Regions from separate parts of the Methylomonas sp. LWB genome, predicted to be linked through region 2. Evidence: riboswitches for the same ligand, from Rfam matches in the RefSeq annotation. Region 2 holds a riboswitch; each other region holds the start of a gene.

Region 1 (4,696 bases), on a different contig from region 2:
AGTCAGGCCTTGTCGGCCACCGTTGTCGTGGTGACCCACGACTTGGATAGTATTTTCCTGATCGGCAACAATTCGGTGTTTCTCGATGCCGAAACCCATACGATGATTGCCGGCGGTCCGCCCAAGCAATTGTTGGCGGAATCCAAAGATCCCAATATCGTGCGTTTCCTGACGCGCGGCGATGCCTCGGTATCCCGGCAAGCCGGTGGCCGTATTCGGAGTAGCCTGTGAGCAAGCAAGCCAATCCATTGGCGATCGGTTTGTTTTTGACCGGTGCGCTGACTTTGTTGACGATGGGCGTGATGATTTTCGGCGGCGGCGATTATTTTAAGGACAAAAATCGCTTCGTGATCTTCTTCGACTCGGCCTTGAACGGCTTGAACGTCGGCGCGCCGGTTAAGCTGCAGGGCGTGCAGATCGGCAACGTTAGCGAGATTTCGTTGGTGATGGAAACCGACACCGACCGAATCTACAAACCGGTGGTCATTGAAATCGACCCGGCCTTGCTGCGCAACACCTCGGGCGAAGAGAGCCACGGCCACACCAAAAAGCAGCAACAGGAAGCGGCGCAACGGATGATAGAAGCCGGCTTGAAGGCGCGATTGGAGACTCAGAGCTTGCTGACCGGCTTGCTGTATGTCGATCTAAATTTCTACAGCGACAAGCCGATCAATCTGGTCAAACTGGATTATAAAAATTTGCCGGAACTGCCCAGCGTGCCGACTACGGTCGACGAAATCCGCAACACCGCCGACGAAATCATCAACCGGGCCAAGCAATTGCCGGTCGAGGAAACCCTGAAAAATCTGTCCGATACCTTGACCGAAATCCGCAATCTGTTGCAGTCGGATAACACCAAGCAATCGATGACCGCCTTGGCGAAGTCCTTACAGGAAACCCAAAAGTTGATGGCGACGCTGAACCGGCAAACCGAACCCTTGCTGAGCAACGCCAACGGCGCGCTAACCGACACCCGCGCCACGCTGCGGGATTTCAACCGGGAATTGCTGCCGGTGTTGCGCGCCGCCGAACAAAGCCTGACCGCCGCGACCCAGGTTCTGCAGGAATCGCGGCACACGCTGAATGCGGTCGAGACGCTGGCCGACGCCGATGCGCCGTTGAACCAGGCCTTGCTGGAAGTGCGCAACGCCTCGCGTTCGCTCAAAGACTTGGCCGAGGGGCTGGAACGCCAGCCGCAAGCCTTGATTTACGGCAAATAACTTTCCCACTCTTTGCGGCACCCTCGTTTCGCCGGTCCCGCTGAAACGATGTTTTCCGGCGTCAGTCCGGTTTTAGGCATCAATTAATCTTAAATTTAATAAATTATGTTATACGCCGCGAAGTGCATTGGGCATTTGCGGTAGGAATATTAATTTTAATTTTGTTTCAATAACTTAGCTTATCTATAGTTGAGATTAATTGAGTGAAATCACTCAGCAAAAAATAGGCGAATGGGTTTGTCCGTTTGCTTTTCATGCGCCCCGTCGACCGCAGTCGACGATGTTCAGATTCTCTGTGTACCCCAGTTTAGCAGCGATGACTCGGTTCTGGACTCCAATAGCGCCACCGACAGCCGGTCACCGTTTCCCGGTTTTAGCGAGGTATGGCTGGCACACTAACTGCTTGAGTCTGTTCGCCGCACCGGAAATTACTTTCGGAATCAGCATCTGGACAGCGTGCCGGCAAGAGCGGATCAGGAGAGGCCGCGAGAGTCGAGCCGAGTTTAAGGTGCGGTATCGACGGTAAATTTGCCACATCCGCCGCAAGACGGAGCCGGAAAGCCTTGGGTCTTGGTTCAAGACAGCCGGGTTGCCTCTCGAACGAGAGTAAGCGTCGGTTCGAAGCGTTCGAATCGGCTACCGAAAATCTATCTTTCAAGCCTATAGGAATTAAATATGCAATTTCATGGATCAAAAAAAATGACGTTAGGAAAAACCTGGTTTGCCGCGGCGGCGCTTGCGGCGACCAATCTAGCCAACGCCGGTACCTTGAACGGCGGTGTGTTCAATATCGCATTCAACGACCCAAACGACTTATTGGCCGGCTTGAACTTGGGAGAAGGTTCGATTACCTCTTACTACGTCGCCAATTTTTTCGATAAGGCGGTGGCCGACACCTTGACCGCGAACGATATGGTCGCGACTCCGACGAATACCTATCCGGCGCCGAACATATTAAGTTACGACGTGAATCCAAGCAGTTTGGCGGGCACCGGGATACCGACCGGTTATATCGGCGGCAGCGGGCGCAGTAATCAAGCGACGACGTTGACTTGGGCGTCCGATCAAGACCATCTGCTGAACGCCTCCAGCTTGACCGCGAGCGGTCAGGTCGGTTTGGATGGCGTGTATATGACGCGCGGTAGCTTTACCGGCACGCTGCTGTCCGGCGACTACAAATTCTCTTATATCGCCGCGCGAAACAACGGCACCAACACCGGTTGGACCTTAACCAACAACGTCAGTTTTGCTTCCAATACCTTCGACACCCGTAATATCAGTATTACCACCGACGGCGATAGCCTGGCCTTTACCGGCGAGCTCTGGTGGTCGCCCAACACATCGGCCTTTTTATTCGGTGGCGACGGTTCCAATTCCGCCGGCATGGCCGGCACCTTCAGTCTGATTTCGCCGGTTCCCGCCGCCGTTCCATTGCCGGCCGCCGCGTGGTTGTTCGGTAGCGGTCTGTTCGGCGTGCTGGCATCGCGGCGTCGCAAGTCGGCACCGATCGCCGCGTAACCGGCAACCTTGACCCGGCCGAATATCCGGACGACTAAGTCGTTCGGGTATTTTGCGCATCGGCTCTCAACGGAAATGACTTCCTCTGGCAAATTTATGCATATTCAAATGATAGGGTCGCGCGCGCTCGTTGCCGCGGCACTGCTGGCCGCGTTATCGCCGCCTGTTTCCGCCGCCACGGTTTCCGGCGGTACCATGGTGGTGAATCTCGATCGAGACGCGCTCGCCGACGCAATCGCGATTGACGCGACCGCCGCGCCTTCGATGTACTTGGAGGAATTTTTCGACGCCCCGGCCGCGAATAGCCGCACCGCCACGCAAATTCTCGAAGATCATATCGTGCCGGGCGTCGCCGAAATTCCGGCTAAGAACCTGACGTTTTCAGTGAACGGCACGCATGTCGCCAATCTGACCGGGCGCCACGCAAAACCGACCACGATCGAATTCGATCCGGCCAATTTCGCCTCGACCGTTACCGGCGTCATTGGTTTATCCGGCGTGTTTCGGTTCCGGGTCGATACAGGATCAGAATTCAATCGCATTTTATCCGGCGACTACGCGCTGGAATACGACGCCGCCAATATGGATGGCGCATCCGGCCGTTCCGCATGGTCCTTGTACAATCATGTGTCGTTTCGCTCCCAATCCTATAATTTGTTCAATGTCGTGCTGGATATTCACGACGGTTCGCTGGATTTGAGCGGCGAACTGGGTTTGGGCGAAGGCTATGACCATTTGTTCGGCACCCGCGATGCTATCGTCGGAAATATCAGTTTGCATACTTCGGTGGTACCGGTTCCGGCCTCGATTTGGCTATTTGTTTCAGGTTTGGGCGGTTTGGCGCGCATTGGCATGCGGAGGCGCCATCTATGACGCGCGTTTCCGCGATGGCGTGGTTAAGTAGCGCGGCGTGGATCGCGGCGGCCGGCTCGAATGCGGTCGCGGCGAACGCGCCACACCGATTCGGTGCCTACGCCAGCATACAAATCAACGTCGATTCGGACGGCAATAATATTGTCGGCGACGCGGCTAACGAGCCCGCGCTGGCGATCAATCCACTCGATCCCACCAACCTTGTCGCGGCTTGGCGGCAATTCGACTCGGTGGCGTCGTCGTTTCGTCAAGCCGGTTGGGCCTACTCGGCCGATGGCGGGGCGAGTTGGCATTTTAGCGGCGCTATCACGCCGGGCGAGGGACGCAGCAATCCGACCTTGGATGTCGACGCGTTCGGCCATTTTTATTTCCAAAGTCTGCATTTCGATCCGACCTACACCTTTGTTCAAGACATTCAGGTGATTAAATCGCTGGACGGTGGCCGCGGTTGGGAGGCGCCGGTCCACGCTCATGGCGAAGGCGGCGATAAGGCACAGCTAGCGGTCGATCGTAGCGGCGGCCCCGGAGACGGGCACGTCTATCTGAACTGGCGCGACTGCCTAGACGGCAAATGTTTTAGCCGTTCGCTGGACCGCGCCGCCAGTTTCGAAGCGCCGATCGAACTGCCGGAGAATCCGACCTTCGGCACGATGCGGGTTGGTGGCGACGGTACCTTATATATGGCCGGGCGTTTGGAATACCCGTACTTCGACGAAGAAAACATGGATCGCAATCTGCACAAGCATATTTTCGTCAAATCGACGAATGCCGGCGATGCGAACCAAAAGCCGACGTTCGAAGTACGCGAGATCGATATGGGCGGCTTGGCGCCGCTGTTTTTGTTCAGACAAAACCCGAATCAATACGGGCCGGTCGGCGACGTGCAAATGGCGGTCAACTCCGCAATCGGCGCCCGGCAAGGCGAATTGTACGTGCTCGCCACCGTCGATCCGTCGGGACCGGACAACTTGGACGTTAACTTTATCCGCAGCAGCGACGGCGGCGAAACCTGGTCGGCACCGATTCGGGTCAACGACGATACGCCAGCGGCGAATCATTGGAACTGGTTCGGAATGATGGGAGTT
Region 2 (4,696 bases):
GCACCCCGTTCCGCTTCGATTTTACTCGGGATTTAAACGCGGGCGATACCGTGGACTTTTCGGTTGGCCGTTACGACGTAAACCCTACCGGCGATCCCATCGGACTGCGCGGAACCATTTCAACAGTCCCGTTAATGCCGTCTGCAAGCTTATTCTTGTTCGGATTAGCGTCAATGAACGTAACGCGCTTAATAGGTGGTCGAACCCGACAATCAAACTTAACCGTTTTACCGGCAATGAGTTTGAGATAACAAGATCGCATCGGTATCTATCCGACACATCTTCCCACAAGAAAACACGAAACCCCGAAGATTTTGCGTCTTCGGGGTTCGTTGGTATCTCTCGGTATTTTGATTCTACGAATCAATAAAGGTCTTTACGACCGGGTGCAAAATATAAGTTGAAGACACTGTCGCAAACCTCCTCGTCATCTAGACAAATAAAGATCGTTAACGGAATCGCTGTATCGTTCTAGTCCCTTGGTTTTTAGTGTAGTTCAGTCTTGTCAAAAATCTACAAATTTCCGCGCGAAGCGATCACCCCCTTGCCCGATCAGTGCTTCGTATGGCATTGGTATTGGAAACGTAGGGTACGCACCGCATACCGCATGATCTCCGCCACCACGATGAGCTTCTAAAAGTACGCGGTGCGTACCCTACGGCCTTGACCGTTCATCCTGAACCTGTCCAAACCCTAGATGAAGGCACGCCCTCTGATAAAATCAAAGCCAACGGGTATTTAAATACCGGGTTAATAATTGATATCAGCAGCGGTTTTTACGCACCGAACGACCTACAAAGCCCATCAACGCGCTACCGAACAACCAAACCGCTCCGGGTACCGGCACGGCTGAGAATTGCTGAGCCTGATAGTTAAGCTCGGAATCGGCGAACGCAAACACATAAAACTGGTTGGTGCCGGCAACGTTAGGCAAAAAGTCGTTGTCGTTGGCGACGAACAAGGTGTGATACAGCACGCCGCCATCGGTAATGTCCCTACCGAAGGACACGCCTTCGAGTTTGGCCGGAATCTTGTCGCTGCTGATACCGTTGGCATTCAGGGATTTCACGACATCCAAGAACAGCGTCTTCGGCACCGCAGTGGCTTGTAAAGCGGCGGTACTACCTGAAAATGCGGAAATGTCGGTAGCCCCGCTAAGGTCGATTTTAAACAATTGCTTGACCGCCGCGCTGTCGCCATTGCCCAGGCCGCTACCGTCGCGCTCGTCCACCAAAAACTCGTGGTCGTTGATCGCAACGATTTCGCTGACGCCGGAACCCGTTGTCAATTGATAGGCATATTCATGGGTTGCGCCGGTGGCGATGTCGATGGTCACGATGCGGTCGATGCCGGACTTTTTGCCGTCCTGCAACAAAGGAGCCTGCATGATGCCGACCAAGGTTTTGCCGTCCGGGGTCAATGCTAGACCTTCCATGCCTTTGTTATCGACGCGGCCGCTGGTGTTGCTTTCTTCGGTTTTGCCAACCGGACTCAATTTCGCCACATCCAAATTGGCCGGCAGGTTGAAGACGCGAATGCGTTGGCCGGTCGCGCGGTCGAATTGATAAACATAAGGACCGTATTCATCGGAAATAAACACGCTTTTGCCGTCGTTGGAAACGCGAACGCCTTCCGGATCGAAGCGGGCGTTGCTGGCGTTGGCGGAAGAAGCATCGGGAATGCCGGTCAATGGATTGGCGGAACCGAAGTTATCCGATCTGCCGGTGAAATAGTAGGTGTTATTCGCCGCGTTCAGAGCCGGCGCGCCATTGCCGACCGGCGTGACACCGTCGATTTGCTTGCCGATGCCTGCGCCATAATTCAAAGCGGTGGCACTGGACAGCAATGTGGTCGATACCAATTTAGGCGACAAATTGTATGCCAAGCCGGTGCCGGAATGGTTGGCGCTCAAGTCCAAACTCAAGGTTTGAAATCTGGAAATGTACGAAACGGTATCGTCCAAACCGCTGTTGTACGCGACCGCATTCGGGCCGCGATCCGGCGTGGCGATGAAAATATTGCCGCCGGCATAAGCCAATCCGGAGCCTATGCCGCCCAAATAATTCGCGGCAACCCCGTTTTCCAGGGTGCCGGTCAAGCCCGATAAATCGGCGTTCAGGCCCGCACCGCTGCCGGACAGGCTGCCGATGGCGATCAGGTCGCCGGAAGCGATCGACGCACTGGCGGCGGTGGAAAAAGCGGCGGCCGCGATGGCGGCGGCTAATAATGACTTCGTTAACATCGGGGTCTCCGTTAGTGTCTTAGTGAGAGTTGCTCAGCATGGCAACTCGGCTATCGCGACAAAACGGACCCGTGGTTTTCCGTCCCCATCTCGCGATGGGTTTGGCTTTAACATCGAGCTATTTTGATAATTACATATTGCAAAGCGATGACAACAAGCCAACATCCGCCTCTACCTTTGATTCGTCGCCGATCGGTTCTGGCGGCCTCGGTGAAATCGAGGCGTATTCGATTGACGGGAGATTGGTTTGATCCTAAAAAGGGCAGTTGGTGTGTATTGCGGGCCGTTCGTGCTGAGCAACGTCGAAGCATGGACGGCTCGCAATACACTTGCCAAACGGGTGAATGAAAAATCCCGCGCGCCCTTCGACAAACTCAGGACGAACGGAATTTTTCATCGCCAAACTGCTCTTTTTAGGTTGATAGCCTCATTGGAATCGAGGTTTCGGCGTTCAGCCATCGGTTGCGGAGGGTTTCCGGCGACTTGAAAGTCATTTTGCCGACCGCCAACCGGGGTTTGATGATCGGATGCCCCCTCCATTTGCCGAAGGTTGGTTTGGTAGGCCTGCAAGCTCGATTACATCGAGACCACATTCGATTTGCGCGGCTTGGTTTTTGGCGGCGGGACGCTTACGTCGCAGCTCAATCCGTGAACCAGCGACAATATGCCGCACATAAAAAAGCCGGCATTACCGCCGGCTTTTTGAGGCGAGCAATGCGTAAGCCTAGGCTTTCATCAAACGGCGGCGTTGCACACCCAATACGCCCAACAAACCGGTCAGGAACGCCCACGCGGCGCCCGGCAACGGTACAGCGGCGGGCACGATGGGCGACACGCTCAAGCTACCGGCATACGTACCGCCATTAGAGGCCAACCCTTGCACTTTCAAGAAGTAATTGCCCGCGCCGATTACTGGGACGTTGTTCAACGTAATGGTATTGAACGTCGTCAACAATGCTTGATAAAACGACGGGAAACCGGGGATCGGCAAAGAAACCAAAGTCGGCGCGGACGCGCTCGAGAAAGAACTCAACGAACCGGTCGCAACGAGAGCAGCGGACGAATCCAGCAACTCGACGCTAGCGCTGGCGATGCCAGTGGTACTGGTCACCAACGGCGACGCAAAATCGCTAGTCAAGCTGACCACGGTTTGAATAGATTGAAAGCTCAAGGCGCCGGACAAGTTGTAGGCGCTATAGGCGTTGTCGATCGCAAAGCTGTAAACGTCCTGAAACGAACTATCCGCAACCGACTGGTTGATCACGGTTGCCGAGGCCGGCGTTAAAACGGTACTCGCTTGGACCGTCGATACGCTGGATGTGGATAGTACGACAAAGCCGGCCAGCAGAAGTGATTTTACGACTTGCATGAGATTTAACTCCTGAATGATTAAACTTGCGTCACAGTTTACGGAGTCGGTAAAGCAAGCAACATTAGACCAAAGTACATTCAGGTAAGCCACGTATTACAGGCCGAACCCACCTACCTGCGATCCGCGCAACCCAATCGCGGCCGGCCGACCCAGACCATGTCGAATTGCTTTTCGCGTTTGCCACGACATTAGCACCTCCTCCGCTATACTCCGTGTCGAGTCCACGGAATTCGTCATTTTTGAACAACGCCCAGCATTGTTTCGCGGCGTTTTCTGTCCAAAACATCTAACGCCCACTATTTCCCTAGGCTCATTTCAAAACGGCAAACGCCAAATTCTTTCTAAACTCGGAGGTTATGATGTCCAGCGAATTGATTAAAGGAGAACTACTCCCAGACCAACAAGAAGCCGTATTAAAACTGATAGGAGACATACAGGCCCAGCTACCGTTTTTAATCGACTTATCGATAGAAGATAGAAAGGGGCTGCCTAAAATGGGCGGCAAGAGCCGAGCCTTCGTCGATCAAGGCCTGGCATTGGCCACGCAAAACACAGGTATTCTGCCGCGTATCTTCGATCTGGACGAATACCGCGCCGATGTCGAAATGGTCAGAAATCTGGAACCCCTGATGATGGCTATGAGACAACTGATGAAAAAAATGAAAGATACTTTTTTAGCGGCGGGCAGCGACGCCTATACCCAAACGCTAGTTGTCTATCAGTCCGCCAAACTAGCCGGCAAGGACGGCTCCCTGGATGAGCATCTGGATAGTTTGGGCAAACGCTTTGCCCGCAAGACGCCAGGCTCGTCTTCCGACAACAATCCCAAGTAGCGATTAACACGCTTGCTTAACGGCCTTGCCGGGCGCAATGCTCCGGCAAAGCCAACCTGCTTAGCGAAGGTAACTTTGCCGCGGTCAAGAGCATTCCGGCTCCGGCGCGTCCGTACTTTGCCAAAAGGCTTTCAAAGCAAAACCCCAAACGCTCGAATCATAAGACCCAACGCTTTAGCGGCAACAATCAACGACGCCATTCGAACAGGCCGACATCCGTTAGCAGCAAGCAGGCGCTTACGCTGAACA
Region 3 (4,696 bases), on a different contig from region 2:
GCGTGCCCGAAACACCAAAGGCATCCCACATGGTCTGCCGCGCCTCCGGGTCGTATTTCAGCGAGTAATCGCCGTTCAGCAAGGTGCCGGAAAAGCTTCCTCGAAACATCTCGACGCCGGTCATGCCCATCGTGCCGGTACCCGCCAAGGTGTCCGAATCGATCGAGAAGTCCGGCGTCGTGGCTTGGACGTTGCGGCCGGAAAGCTGACCGCTGGGATTGCTGGCACTGACCGGCGTGATGTCGTGTACCAAGTTCACGGCTGGAATTTCGACACGCGTCGGATTATTGAAGTAAAACGACGAATCGGTGCGGGTCGTGTAATCCGACTCGATGGTGTCGAAATATTGCGCCAGAAAGTATCCCGGCTGGGTCAACGAGCCGAAGTTGGAGAGCGCTAAAGCATCGCGGTCCAGATTCATCGTGAAGGTGCCTCCGGAATTCGCGTTTAACAACGCGGCATCGGCCTGCGTAACGAATCCGCCGGCGACCAGCGCGAAAACCGTCGAAACCGCGGTCAAGTATTTTGATGTTTCAAGGCGATGGCATGTCATCGAAACCTCCTGTTAACTGATATCCCGATCAAGCGGATCGGTTGCGAAAACCGCTCACGCCCATGCCGATTAAGCCGGTCATAAACATCCAGACGGCGGCCGGCAGCGGGACCACGGAGGTTTGAAAGCTGAAGGTACCGATGCGCGCATTAGCATTGCGGGCCGGACCGGCCCCAAGATGATCGAATCCCCAACCGTAACCCAACTCGCCGCTCAAAGACAGCACGTTTCCGTTGATCTCGGAAACCACGTTAAACAACTCGAAAGCCACCGCTTTAAAGCCGAGGGTGTTGTAAATGACCCAATCCGAACTTTCCGGCGTTTTTAGCGCTTCCGCGGGATTATAGGTCAGCGTCATGTCGCCCATTAATACCCGGTTAGTGGGTGGCGCGACATCCACTCGATAACGCAGGCCGCCGGCCAGTCCGATAGAGCCCGACGCAGTGCCGGTAATGTCGTTAGGGTCGAACGTGAAGGTAGTGGCGCTATTGTGCCGGCCTAACGGGTTGTCAGCCACATGCGCGCCATTGACGGTAAATTTCAATCCGGTGGCCGGAATTTCGTTCGCCGCGTAATCGGTCAGATCGACGGGCGTATTGTAATCGCGCAACTCTTCAAAGGTTTTTGAGGCCAGCGAAGCGTCGTAGTATTCCTCGACGTATATGGATGGCGCAGCGGTCCTATCTAGATCGATACCGTTCTCGAAAGCGTCTCGATCGATATTGATAATCAGCGAACCGCCGGATACGGTAGCGCCGTGCGCGGATGTCGCGGCAAGGGTTAACGACAGCACGATCAGGTATAGAAATTTCATGCGTATTCCTTGAAAAAAATTGGGTTTCTAATAAGTCGCTTACCGGCCAAGTTCGGGCTCTACCCCCCGACCGTTAACGGAAAGCAAAGCGCCCCGCAGCCTTTTGCGACGGAAGGGTGAGCGGTCTGGTAAGGCTTAGGCGGATAAGCCCGATTTACCTCTGGAGGCGCCTAACAGGCCGACCAATCCGCTCCCGAACAACCACACGCCGGCCGGCAGCGGCACTGCGGCGGGCGCCAGATTGAAGGTACCCACTTTGACCGATGTGCTGCCGTTAAACAGCAAATTCCAGGAGTAACCCAAAGTGGAAAGATACAAATCGCCGCTTAGCGATAATTCGCCATTACCGTTGACCGACTCGGTGGCATTCACCAAGCGGAACAAGGCTGGATCTTGCGCGGGGCTACTAAAACCGGCGCTGTAGGTAAAGATATTCCACGTCCCACTGGCTTTTTTCAGGTAAAAATCACCGGGGTTCAGGTAGGAGCCGCCACCGGCGGGTTCCATCCGAAATGCACCGCTCAAGCCGATTTGGCCTGCCGCTGTGTTGCTGGCATCCATCGTCGTGGCCTCCTGCTTTCTCGCGCCGTAGCTGATGGTGGTGCCATTGGCGTTCACCGGCAACGAAACGCTGAAGGTCTCGGTCTGACTGAGAGCAACACCGCCGGTCGTGTCCAGATCGATCGGCGTTGCGTTATAAGTCTCGTCCCAAAAATTGGCGATATACCAACCTTCGGAACCGCCAACGGCCGAGGTAAATGCGGAATTGTCGATGGTCATATTCGCGACGCCGCTAACGAGGGCCGCGTTGGCATCGCCTGCCGTTAACAGACCGCCGCCGAATACGCTGATTGCCAGAACGCCGGCATAGGCCGCTTTCAAACTGTGTTTGTTTAATAGGTTCATTGTTTTCCTTACAAAACGATCTAAGATTGATTTAATGGGCAAAATCCAGGTCCCGATACGGATGGAAGCGCGTCACATCCCATTGCAGAGCCCAAAGTTCGAAGGCAACCCGGCCGTCTTATTCCAAGACCCGTGGCTTTCCGGCTCCGCCTCGCGGCGGATGTGGCGAAATTGCCGCTTCCGTGCGGCATCGCCCGAATCCTTGAGCGAGGTTTTCCTAGATTTCCGGCGGCTTTTCCGAACGGCGCAAGATGCCGTCATTCGGCAGCCGCCAAGGCTCGAAACCCAACGATACTGGCTTAGAGAGAGCGCCGCGAAACGCAAACCCGCCGACATAAACCTATCGTCATTTCCCGAGTTGCTGATCTAACAGCAAAGACCAGGCCAACAAAAAAGCCATTGTTTTACAACGACTAACATTTTTACCGACGGCCAAACAAACCCAAACCACGTGATTTGCCTCAGCAACTGCGTGAAATCACCTATTCAAACGATTTGCCGGTATTTGTGACAACTCCACGTATCTCGAAACCTAAGCCGCGTCGAATCAACGGGCGGAATGCGCCAGCTCCCGGTGAGTCGCACGGACCTCCATGGATTGACCGACCCTCAATCTTCCACCCATTTAAACCGCAGCGCGGCGGTCGTTAAAAACAACAGCGTCATCATCGACAGGGTAATCAATGCCGGCGCTATCTCGGCCAATCCGGCGCCGTCGATCATCACCGCGCGCGCGGCTTGCAGCACGTGGGTTAGCGGGAAAATCAGCGTCAGGTTCTGCAACAGCGCGGGTGCGCCTTCCAGCGAAAACCAGACCCCGGACAGCAGTATCATCGGCAAGGTCAGCAAATTCAGGATGCCCAACGCCAACTCCTCGCTACCGGTCCGGCTCGCCATCAATAAGCCGAGACTGATCAAAGTTACCGAACCGAGTACCGCTATCAGCGCCAACAAGGCATAAGCCCCCTGCACTAAAAAGTCGAACAAGACGTTCATCGCGACAAATTGCAGCACGACCGCCAGCATCAACAGCCCCAGCCGGCTGACGACTTGTGCCGACAGGAACTCAAAAGCGTTGACCGGCGAGGCTTTCAAGCGTTTAAGCACGCCGCTTTTGCGATACCTGACGATGGTAAAGCCGACGCCGAACAAACTGCCGTGCATGATGTTGATGGCTAAAATGCCGGGCAAAACCCAATCGAGGTAGCGCACCCGCCGCCCGGAAACCACTTGCTTTTTCCAGGTGGCGGCTCGATCGCCAGCCAGCAGGACTTTTTCCAGCAGATAGCCCTGCCCGGAACTGTCGTTTATCCAATAGCCGTTTTCCGCCCCCCCTTGCACCACCATATCCAGTTGATGATGCTGCAGTTTGGCTAACGCCTTATCCAGTTCCGGGTAGTCGATGAATTGCAGATATTGGGTGGTCTTAAACGCGGTAATCTGCGAATTAGCCTCGCCGGTCACGCCCACTTTAAACAGCGCGCCGTCCTGATCGTCGAATATCGCCGCTATGCCGACGATCAAAATCACCGGAAACACGAAATTCCAGATCCAGGTGGCTTTGTCGCGGATCAATTCGATATTGCGGGCTTTTAGCAATGCCAAAAAATGCTTCATCTCAACTTCTCAATGAGTGGCCGGTTAATTTAAGAAACAGGTTTTCCAGATTCGGCGTGGCGACCGTCAAGCCTTCCAGCGAGACATGCAAGCGCGTCAATTGGGCGATCGCCGCTTCCACATTGGCGGTGACGAACTCCACCGTTTCGTCGCCGGCGGTTACCGCGAACGGCAAACCCGGCATCTCCGCCAGACCGCTGACCCTAGGCAAACGGATCAGCACGCCGTCAAAATGCTCCTGCAATAGATTCTGTGGCGTATCCTGGACGATAATCCTGCCTTGATCCATGATGGCGATTTCGTCGCAAAGCTGCTCGGCTTCCTCCATGTAATGCGTGGTCAGCACAATGGTCTTGCCGCGCGTTTTAATCTCCCGAATCAAGCTCCAGAAGTTGTGGCGCGATTGCGGGTCCAGACCGGTGGTCGGTTCGTCCAGAAATAAAATGTCGGGATCGTTGATCAAGGCGATGCCCAGCAACAAGCGTTGCCGCTGACCGCCGGACAATTTGCGGGAATCGCGATTGATATAGTCTTGCAAGGCACAGGCTTCGATAATCTCTTCCAGCGGCAAACCGCGCGGATACAGCTTTTGAAACAGTTGCAGGGATTCCTTGACCGTCAGGGTGTCCGGCAAGGCCGTATGCTGAAACTGAATGCCGATATGTTGGCTATAACGCCGGTCGATAGGCTCGCCGCGAAACAAGATCTTGCCTTTGCTGGGCTTGAGTATGCCCTCCATCATTTCCAGCGTGGAGGTCTTGCCGGCGCCGTTCGGACCCAGCAAGCCGAAACACGTCCCGGCTTGC

The links. A riboswitch is a leader RNA that binds a small molecule or an ion and turns the genes downstream of it on or off. The one in region 2 is predicted to bind cyclic di-GMP.
Region 1: linked by a shared signal. The riboswitch ahead of BJL95_RS17860 (PEP-CTERM sorting domain-containing protein) and the one ahead of BJL95_RS04885 (esterase-like activity of phytase family protein) in region 2 are both predicted to bind cyclic di-GMP.
Region 3: linked by a shared signal. The riboswitch ahead of BJL95_RS02320 (hypothetical protein) and the one ahead of BJL95_RS04885 (esterase-like activity of phytase family protein) in region 2 are both predicted to bind cyclic di-GMP.

Annotation. Positions count from the first base shown of each region.
Region 1 is NZ_MKMC01000045.1:360,840-365,535, reverse strand. Features, by position in the region: gene BJL95_RS17870 (ABC transporter ATP-binding protein) at 1-231, shown strand, start outside; gene BJL95_RS17865 (MlaD family protein) at 228-1,220, shown strand; cyclic di-GMP riboswitch class I at 1,741-1,817, shown strand; gene BJL95_RS17860 (PEP-CTERM sorting domain-containing protein) at 1,920-2,738, shown strand; gene BJL95_RS17855 (VPLPA-CTERM sorting domain-containing protein) at 2,847-3,611, shown strand; gene BJL95_RS17850 (hypothetical protein) at 3,608-4,696, shown strand, end outside.
Region 2 is NZ_MKMC01000009.1:85,273-89,968, reverse strand. Features, by position in the region: gene BJL95_RS04890 (hypothetical protein) at 1-251, shown strand, start outside; gene BJL95_RS04885 (esterase-like activity of phytase family protein) at 764-2,242, opposite strand; cyclic di-GMP riboswitch class I at 2,280-2,358, opposite strand; gene BJL95_RS04880 (hypothetical protein) at 2,967-3,611, opposite strand; gene BJL95_RS04875 (hypothetical protein) at 3,974-4,447, shown strand.
Region 3 is NZ_MKMC01000005.1:25,618-30,313, forward strand. Features, by position in the region: gene BJL95_RS02310 (hypothetical protein) at 1-553, opposite strand, end outside; gene BJL95_RS02315 (VPLPA-CTERM sorting domain-containing protein) at 582-1,367, opposite strand; gene BJL95_RS02320 (hypothetical protein) at 1,503-2,273, opposite strand; cyclic di-GMP riboswitch class I at 2,374-2,450, opposite strand; gene BJL95_RS02325 (ABC transporter permease) at 2,883-3,890, opposite strand; gene BJL95_RS02330 (non-ribosomal peptide synthetase) at 3,892-4,696, opposite strand, start outside.